DNA from 3 places in the Staphylococcus hsinchuensis genome. Region 3 is predicted to be linked to each of the others. Evidence: riboswitches for the same ligand, from Rfam matches in the RefSeq annotation. Region 3 holds a riboswitch; each other region holds the start of a gene.
What was found. Region 3 has a riboswitch for thiamine pyrophosphate ahead of QQM35_RS02620 (thiamine phosphate synthase). Riboswitches for the same ligand answer to the same signal wherever they lie in the genome.
Positions count from the first base shown of each region.

Region 1: linked by a shared signal. The riboswitch ahead of QQM35_RS06760 (ECF transporter S component) and the one ahead of QQM35_RS02620 (thiamine phosphate synthase) in region 3 are both predicted to bind thiamine pyrophosphate.
Region 2: linked by a shared signal. The riboswitch ahead of tenA (thiaminase II) and the one ahead of QQM35_RS02620 (thiamine phosphate synthase) in region 3 are both predicted to bind thiamine pyrophosphate.

Region 1 is NZ_CP128355.1:1,343,332-1,346,621, forward strand. Features, by position in the region: gene QQM35_RS06755 (ABC transporter ATP-binding protein) at 1-1,374, opposite strand, end outside; gene QQM35_RS06760 (ECF transporter S component) at 1,387-1,962, opposite strand; TPP riboswitch at 2,045-2,146, opposite strand; gene QQM35_RS06765 (hypothetical protein) at 2,359-2,493, shown strand; gene graF (glycopeptide resistance-associated protein GraF) at 2,536-2,670, opposite strand; gene auxA (lipoteichoic acid stability factor AuxA) at 2,937-3,290, shown strand, end outside.
Region 2 is NZ_CP128355.1:27,360-30,649, reverse strand. Features, by position in the region: gene QQM35_RS00165 (single-stranded DNA-binding protein) at 1-144, shown strand, start outside; gene QQM35_RS00160 (transglycosylase family protein) at 634-1,326, shown strand; TPP riboswitch at 1,482-1,583, shown strand; gene tenA (thiaminase II) at 1,654-2,343, shown strand; gene thiD (bifunctional hydroxymethylpyrimidine kinase/phosphomethylpyrimidine kinase) at 2,336-3,157, shown strand; gene thiM (hydroxyethylthiazole kinase) at 3,147-3,290, shown strand, end outside.
Region 3 is NZ_CP128355.1:521,795-525,084, reverse strand. Features, by position in the region: gene thiS (sulfur carrier protein ThiS) at 1-163, opposite strand, end outside; gene thiO (glycine oxidase ThiO) at 141-1,268, opposite strand; gene QQM35_RS02620 (thiamine phosphate synthase) at 1,261-1,845, opposite strand; TPP riboswitch at 1,915-2,025, opposite strand; gene xylB (xylulokinase) at 2,127-3,290, opposite strand, start outside.

The DNA.
Region 1 (3,290 bases), 820 kb from region 3:
TTGATTTACATGTAAACGAAGTGTAGGATAGCGTGATATGATTTCAGGATCATGTGTTACCATGATAATCGTTTGACCTTTCGTAATACGTTCATTAAATAAATTGATTAAATTGAATGTATTATGACTATCCAATCCGAATGTAGGTTCATCTAATATAATAAACTTTGAATTAGAACTTAAAGCAATCGCAACGCTTAAACGTCGTTTCTGACCCACTGAAAGCTCGAATGGGTGTTGAGATTTAACTCTTTCTAAATCTAATGTTTGTAACATTGATAGTGTTAACGCGTCCGCTTTCTTTTCATCTGTTTTATGATTTTTAAACTGAATATTGATTTCTTCATATACAGAATTCGTCATAAATTGTAATTCTGGGTTCTGATATACGAGATACATATGTTGAGCTGCTTCTTTAATTTTAGACAATTTTTTCTGATTAAAATACATTTTCCCATCGTATTTAATTAACTGCATCATTGATTCAAGTAAAGTTGTTTTACCCGAGCCGTTACGTCCAGTAATCGTAATCCATTCACCTGAGTCGATTTCTCGATAGGGGATGTGGATGAGTTCATGTTTACTCCGTTTTATATGAGTATCTTTAAATTCAAATTTATCATCATCTGTTATTTGCGGTTGGTATTTAATAGGTTGTGGTGCTGCGTTCCATGCTTTCGGATGCCAAACACCATATTCAGATAACAGATGTTCATAATTGTTTAAAATATTTATCGGTGTATCATCTGCAACAATCGCACCATCATAGTTAATTAAAATAACGCGGTCCACATGTTGCCAAATGTGTTCAACTTTATGTTCGACAATAATGACAGTTTGATTTGACCATAAGTCCTTAATTTTGTTCCACAAATCAGCGGTAGATTCGATATCCAACATCGCGGTTGGTTCATCTAAAAACAGTGTGTCGGCTTGTTGCAATAATGTTTCAGCTATTGCAAGCTTCTGTTTCATACCGCCACTTAAATGGTTAATGTATTGTTCTTTATCGACATCTAGTCCTACAGCTGATAAGGCTTCTTCAATGTGTCTGTCCATTTCATCTCTGGGCACTTGACGGTTTTCTAACACAAATGCAAGTTCTTCGTATACTTTAGGCATACAAAATTGTGCATCGGGATCTTGGAATATCATGCCACAATGTTTATCAATTTGGAGTTTATCGTATTTCATTGGTAAATCGATTAATTCTGGCACAATTCCACTTAAAACATTCAATAAAGTGCTTTTGCCAGAGCCAGATGGACCAACAAGTAATACCTTTTGTTTATCAGGTATTTCTAAATTTAAATTATCAAATGTTTTATGATCGACACTTGGATATTTAAGTCGTAAATTTTTTGCGATTATCACATTAAGAGCCCCTTATAAATTGTCGTAGTCACTTTTGTTTGAAGTTCTAAACAATCTCGTTACTCCTGTCTGATCTAATGCCTTAACGATTAAGTAAGAGAATAAACCAGCTACTACGATGCCTCCGATGAGACGGAAAATAATATATAATGCTAAATTCCATCCTGCTAGTTCATTTAAATAACCATATGCAAAATCTAAAGGTAATGTAGAGATAGCTGTTAATAATCCGGCGAGCATTGCGACCATTGCTGAACGAGACTTATATCTAAAGATAGCGAATATAATCTCACAAGCTAAACCTTGGATAAAGGCATAAATCATTACGGCGGGATCGAATTTTCCTGTAATGATTGTTTCCCCAGCGCCTGCAGCAAACTCTGCTAATAATGCGATTCCTACTTTTGGAATAATTAAGTACGCAACAACAGCAGCCATAAACCATGCGCCATAAGAAAGCTCTTCAATATGTAGCCCAGTTACTTTCATTGCATTGTAAACTACATACCAAAGGTTATATATGACCGCAAAGACAACAGCAATTAATACGGTAACAAGTATTTCTGATAATTTGAGTCCTTTTGACATTGTTCTTCCTCCTAATATAAAAACGCACAACCTAAAATAGATTGTGCGTACGAAAGCATCCGAATCACAGTTTGTGTATACACATTGATTCGGTACACTTTCCTACGCTAGTTTCATCTAGATCAGGTTCGAAGGGTTTGAGGGTTTACCTCATCTCAGTCACAAAACACCCCTAGTGCGAATGTTATATTTAAATTTTAATTCTAATGTATGCCTTTTGTTACATCCTGTCAAGGTTATCATGGAATGTTCTTTTCGTAAATTGGGACTGGGACAGAAATCGAAATTTCTATTATAGAGATTTCGTAGTTTCACTCATTGACAAAAAGGGAGTGGGACAGAAATCGAATTTCCTAATAAAGATTTCGTAGTCCCACACGGGAAGGATGACTAGGATTGAAAAAAGCTTGTTATAAGCGCATTTTCAATTCAGACATCTACTGCCAAGTTGATAAAAAGTCTGAAAAACCTATTATTGTCTCAGACGCAGATGTTTGTGGTAATTTGAATATAAGAAAAATCATGAATTAAAAAACGCCATTCACGTAAAAGGGAATGACGTTAATCTATTTTTTAGTCTAATGTGTCTTGAATATCTTGTTGTGTTTCTTCAGAACCTTCATCTTTAGATTCTTGTTGTTCTTTTAATTTATCTTCAGCTTTTTTTGCTTCTTCGGCAGCTTGTTTGTTTTGTTCTTCTTTACTCATATCACATACACTCCTTACCATATTTGTAAAATATGTTTCACTCTATATTTACCCGTTTCGATAAAATTAAACCACTAACAATTGTTATAACGTCGACGATATAATGGAGGACGTTGGAATTTCTGTACTAAAAATTTTTGTCACATGTATTGTAGAAGTTTAAATATGCAAATTATAAGGTATTTATATCATACTAAAGACTTATTTGCTAATTTATTAAAGACAAGAACGCGATGTTCATATATAATAACCTTGAGGTGAATGGTATGTCCTTTTTAAAGAAGCACGCTGAGATATTATACAGTTATATTATTGGCATTGTTTCTCTATTTTTAGGTCTCATTATTTTAGTGAACTTATCATTAATAAACAAATTAAATGGTAAAGGTAAGATTGACTTACATATTCATAATGTATGGGACTTTATAAATGCATTTTTTAGAGAAATAATTCGTGTGATGAGTAATTATATTGGGAGTTTCCCGATTATCAGTGCTATTTTAATAATATTATTTGGAATTGCATTAATTTATATTGGCGTAACACTTTTTAGAACAACGAGCTATGATTACGATATTTCTATTTTCTTTTTAGTCATAGGTGTTTTATTCTTCATCATT
Region 2 (3,290 bases), 490 kb from region 3:
CATTTTATTTCCGAGTTATACGTTGAAACAATTAAGTTTTTAACTTCAAAGCACAAGGATGAAATCGAACCCCACACTACAAAAGATAATCAAGAAATCCTCGAAGACACGATACAAGACAGTGACTTGTACGAAATCATTTAAAACTCCCCCTAATTTTAATACTTATCTATGTTGTTCATTATTAAATTAATACACATTTATTTCCTACTATCAATTATACTTCTTAAACATACTATCCTTCTTTAGACCTCCCCCAGCTATCGAAGGATAGATTTGTTATCAAAATGTCATACATAAAATGATGGAAATTACTAGAGATTTAAAACTTTTAAACTTATAAAATACTGTCATTGCAAATTAAAGGTAAATTTATGGTTAATAAAAACAGAATAATCAGATATTTTACAAAGGTATTACATGCACCAATTGATAGAATTGTCAGTAAAATTTGAACATAGCAAACGATAAAGAAATTATTAGCACTAATTATTGTAAAAGTACATGTAATCTATATGTAAAAATAAAGCTGTTATTTTCATTTGGCTGTAACCTACAAGGTGATTTAAGATGTTACATTGTATTTAGCAAATTAATCAAACAATTAATTATCTTATAGGAGGATTTATTGAAATGAAAAAAACAGTTATCACTTCAACTTTAGCATTAGGCTTAGGCGTAACTGGCGCAGTAGCAGGACATTCAGCAGATGCTGCAGAACAAAATATCAATAAAGCAGACTTAGCTAACAAAGCTCAACATAATCCAGAGTATTTAAATGAACACCCAGTACATTCAGGTGCTTATAACTATAACTTCAAATATGACAAATTACACTATGATTTCGAATCAAATGGTACTTACTGGTCATGGAAATACGGCTCTAACTGGTACGTAAATGGTGATCAAGGTTCAAACAACCAAACTCAAACTAAACAAGTTTCTCATAAATCAGTTGCTAAACCAGCTGTAAAACAAGAAGCTGCTCCACAAACAAAAGCAACTCAACAACCAAAACAAACAACAACTAAACAAGCTCAACCAGCTCAAAAAACAACAAACGAATCAGCTTCAACTGGTTCTTCAGTACATGTAAACAGTCATTTACAACAAATCGCTCAACGCGAATCACGTGGTAACATCCACGCAATCAACCCTTCATCAGGTGCAGCAGGTAAATATCAATTCTTACAAAGCACTTGGGATTCAGTAGCACCAGCTCAATACAAAGGTGTATCACCAGCAAACGCTCCTGAATCAGTACAAGACGCTGCAGCTATGAAATTATACAACACTGTTGGTCCTTCACAATGGGTAACTGCATAATATAAATTTTCATATAAATGAATATATAAGAAGAGTGGATACCGAATTCGGTATTCACTCTTTTTTATTATGTAATACTTTTAGATAGCTCAACAAACCGTTCTTTTGCAAATGAATAGTGGTTTTGTTATGGTTAATTTAACAAAATATTATAGAAAATCTACTAGGGGTGCCTATAGGCTGAGATGAATTATAGTGTTCAAACCCTTAAACCTGATTTGGTTAAAACCAACGTAGGGAAGTAGTTTCATTATAGTCGATTGATATTAACTATTATTAACTACATTCTTACGTTGAATGTAGTTTTTTTATTGAGGAGGATTCAACTTGTTATTTTCTGAAGAATTAAAAAAAGATTCGCAACCAATTATCAACGATATTTATAATGACCCTTTTATTCAAGATATGTTACACGGCGAATTACCTAAAGCAGCTACAAAATTTTATTTAAGAGCAGACGCTTCTTATTTAAAAGAGTTTGCGAATATCTACGCATTAATTATTCCAAAGTTATCATCATTAGACGATGTGAAATTTTTAGTGGAACAAATCCAATTCATAGTGGGTGGAGAAGTAGAAGCGCATGAAATATTAGCAGATTACGTCGGTGAACCATATGAAGAAATAGTACAAGAAAAAGTTTGGCCACCAAGCGGCGATCATTATATTAAACATATGTATTTCAATGCCTTTGCTAAAGAAAACGCAGCATTTACGATTGCAGCAATGGCACCTTGCCCATATGTTTACCAAGTTATTGCTAAACAAGCATTAAAAGATGATGCTTTAAATCAACAATCTGGTCTGAAAAAATGGTTTGAATTTTACAGTACTGAAATGGACGAATTAGTTGAAGTATTTGATGAATTAATGAATAAATTAACTGAACATTGTACAGAAGATGAAAAACAAGAAATTAAAGAATGTTTCTTACAAAGTACTGTGCATGAACGCAATTTCTTTGCAATGTCATATAATGAAGAAGCGTGGTCATTTGGAGGAGATGCACATGAATAAACCTAAAATAGCACTGACTATTGCAGGCACTGATCCTACAGGCGGTGCTGGTGTTATGGCAGATTTAAAATCATTCCATGCATGTGGTGTCTATGGAATGGCTGCTATTACAAGTATTGTTGCTCAAAACACGAAAGGTGTACAACACATTCACAACTTTGATCAAAGTTGGTTGGCAGAACAAATGGAGAGTATATTTGATGATGAATTACCTCAAGCGATTAAAACAGGGATGATTGCATCCAAACCCATGATGGAATTAATTCGTGATTATTTAAAGAAATATCCTGATTTACCTTACGTGATTGATCCAGTTATGCTTGCAAAAAGTGGAGATTCATTAATGGAAGATGACGCTAAAGCAGATTTACAAAATATATTACTTCCTTATGCAATGGTAGCAACGCCAAATTTACCTGAAGCAGAAGAAATTACTGGTTTAACTATTAATGATGAACAGTCTATTTATCAAGCAGGAAAAGTTTTTATCAATGAAATAGGCAGCAAAGGGGTCGTTATCAAAGGCGGCCATTCAGAAGATAAACAGAATGCAAAAGATTATCTTTTTACGCAAAATGATGTGTATACATTCGAAGAGCCACGTTATGATACAAAACATACACACGGTACAGGGTGTACTTTCTCAGCTGTCATAACTGCTGAACTTGCTAAAGGTAAATCTATTTATGAAGCGGTTCAAAAAGCGAAAAAATTCATTTCTTTAAGTATTAAACATACACCAGAAATAGGCCAAGGAAGAGGGCCAGTGAATCACTTTGCGTACATGAAAGAGGTCGGCTTAGATGACGAATAATTTAGAACAGTTAAGAACTCAAAATCCATTAGTGATTTGTTATACCAATGATGTAGTAAAAAACTTCACTGCAAATGGTTTGTTAAGTCTAGGAGCAAGCCCTGCAATGAGTGAAGCGCCTGAAGAAGCAGAA
Region 3 (3,290 bases):
CTTGTTCTCTAACGATTTGATTGGGGAATTGTTCTCTCTTAATCAATTGTTCATTGTGCTCGACAATCACACGTTGTTCATCTAATTCAAGGCTTTGGAGAATCTCTTGAATATTCATTGATTGATCGAAAGTAAATTGATCACCATTGATGATGCAATGCATTGCGTTGCCTCCTTTCTATCTGAAAGCTTTCTAATATTTGAGGTCTATGCTGATTAAGTATCCATTGACTCATCAGTTCACCGATAATCGGCGAAAGTAATATTCCATTACGGTAATGACCTGTAATGACAAATAAATCTCTTGAAACTTCATCCATAATAGGTTGTTCATTTGTGCAATAAGGTCTTACCCCTGACCATTGCTTTAAGATTTTACTTTCTTTTAATCCTGGGACATGTTTGGTAGCACGCTCTAATAACCAATTTCTTCCTTCCTCAGAAACACCAACTGAGTAATCATCAAAATAGCTCGTTGCTCCTATTAAATAACGGTCTTTTTGTTTAGGGACGATATAACAACCGCTTGTCGTAAACAATGTAGTATCGAGATTGAGGTGTGGTTGTTCGACTAACAATACTTCTCCTTTAACACCTGTCACGCATTTATCTTGGATGTATGACCCTAATAATTGGCCACTCCAGGCACCACCAGCTACGACAACTTGTTGACCGATTAACACATCGTCTTGTGTTAATACTTTGTATCCTCCACCTTCGACTGATTGAATTGATTCGACCTCCGTTTTAAAGATACGGTCGATATTTCGTCTTTTTAATGAATGAAATAATGCTTTCGTATAATAATTTGCATTAATTTGATGGTCGTCTGGAATGTACATTGCTGTCCGGTTAGCTAAATGGCTATTACCACCTGTTAATTGATGCATACGATCTTCATTTAATAGCTCAACATCAGGATTATGTTGATGTAAAAATTGATATTGTTGTTCAATTGTAACGTTATCATTAGACTCATCAGCTAATTTGATGAGACCACTTTCGATATATTGAATATCAATACCAACTTCAGAATTTAATTCGTCACTCAAAGTTTTAAACATCTTTTGTGAACGTGTGGCGAGTTTGAATAAGTCACTATCTTCCAGAAATTCATTCTGAGCACCTAACATGCCACCCGCCTTATAAGAAGCATGCATACCAGGAACATCACGATCAATCACTGCAATATGCAAACCCGCTTCACTTAGCTTTCTCGCAACGGACATGCCCATCACACCAGACCCAATAACGATGACATCATACATAATCTTGCCACACCTCCTTTAAAGCACTCAGTTCATCCTCATGCGCTTTATCAAAAATTGAAATGCCTGCAATTCCACTAAACCCTTGAGGTAAATGTTTGAGTGTCTTACTGTTTATCCCACCTAGCGCTATTATGGGAATATCGTATTTCAATACACTAGAAATTTCTTGATCCGTTCTAGGTGGTTGACCAGGTTTAGACCCTGTTTCAAAAATATGACTAAACAATACAAAGTCTAAGCCTAGCGATTGTGCCTCACCCACGGAAGTTTCATAATGTGTTGATGCACTTACTTGAACGTTTGGATTATCTTGTTTAAATTGTGCTATTCTCGCATCTTGCTCTTTAAAATGAATTGCCCATAGTTCACATCGTTCAAGCACATCGATGTCACTATGAATAATGATTTTGTTTATAGGAAAGTAATTAAGTTTTAACTGTTCAATCCATTCGACTAAAAGTTCAACTTCCATCGGGGTCCGAATCATTAGAAAGTCTATATCTTGCTCAATCCTTCGATAATGTTCAATATCATGCTCATTTAATACTTTATACGGTGTAATCGCAATAAACATTTCCTCACCTCTATACAAAAAAACGTTATCTTTCCCGTAGGAAAAATAACGTTTAATAAAAGTATTTCGCTGATAGTAACGCCACTTTCCTACGCCAGTATAAACTGGATCAGGTTCAAGGAATTCCTCCGTCGTTACTTCGGTCTCAGCCCTTCTTCAAAGGCACTTCCAGTGGTTTATATATAATTTATAGTTTTTCGTTGTAATTTAATATAATTGTCATTCACATTTAACTTCATAATATCTTTAATTAGACGAGAATTCAACTCTAAAAGTTCAACTTAACGTGAACGTTTTAAGAGCTCTGATGTAATTGATTGTGTTTGTTGATAAACGTTTTGATAAATATCGAAATAGTTCATATACTGTTCATGCATTTTTGGGTCAGGTTTAAAAGTTGTGTCATAAACAATAAATTGATTTAACACGGCTTCCAAACTTTCGTACCAGCCTAGACCATTTACTGCTATAATCGCTGCCCCCATGCTTGGTCCTTCTTCATATTTTAATTTACTCACTTTTGTATTAAATACGTCTGCTTGTAATTGTAACCAGAAATTACTTCTAGCACCGCCACCAATGGCAACAACATGATCAATAGACTTTCCTTGGGATCGTAAATATTGAATAGAATCAAATAATGAGTATGTTACACCTTCAATTACTGCACGCGCCAAATCATTGTTTGTATGCATCACACTTAAGCCAATGAAACTACCTCTTATTGATGAATCTCCATGGGGCGTACGTTCACCTGACAAGTACGGTGTAAATAGCAACCCTCTACTTCCTACAGTTGATTGGCTCGCCATTTTAACAATTTCTGGATAATCAAACTGCGTTAACACATTATTCTTCAACCAATTTAGACTGCCACCAGCTGCTAATGTGACTCCCATTACATAGTCCATATCGTCTAACACGTGGTTAAAGTAATGCATATTATGTCTATATTCTTTACTTTGTTGATCTTCACATGACAATACAACACCTGAAGTGCCGATGCTACAAAGCGTGTCATTCGGATGGATAATACCAGCTCCAAGTGCTCCGCAAGCATTATCTCCTCCACCTGCAAACACTGCTACATCTTCGTTCAATCCTAACTCCTCTGCAACAAGCTTATCTACCATTCCTACAAAGTCTTGTGACGCAACAAGTTCGGGACAAATATCGCCAATTCCAAACAGATCTGCAATATCTTTGCGCCACTTCTTCTCCTTTGGATCTAGTAACAATGTACTTGAAGCATCAGAATATTCCATATGAACGTTGCCTGTTAATTTAAAGCGTACATAATCTTTAGGTAACATGAATGTTTTGATCTTACGCCAGTTATCAGGTTCGTTATCTTTCACCCATAACAACTTCGTTAATGTAAAGCCTTCTAACACTGGATTAGACACCACGTAGTCTCCTATTGTTCGAATGATTTGTTCACATTG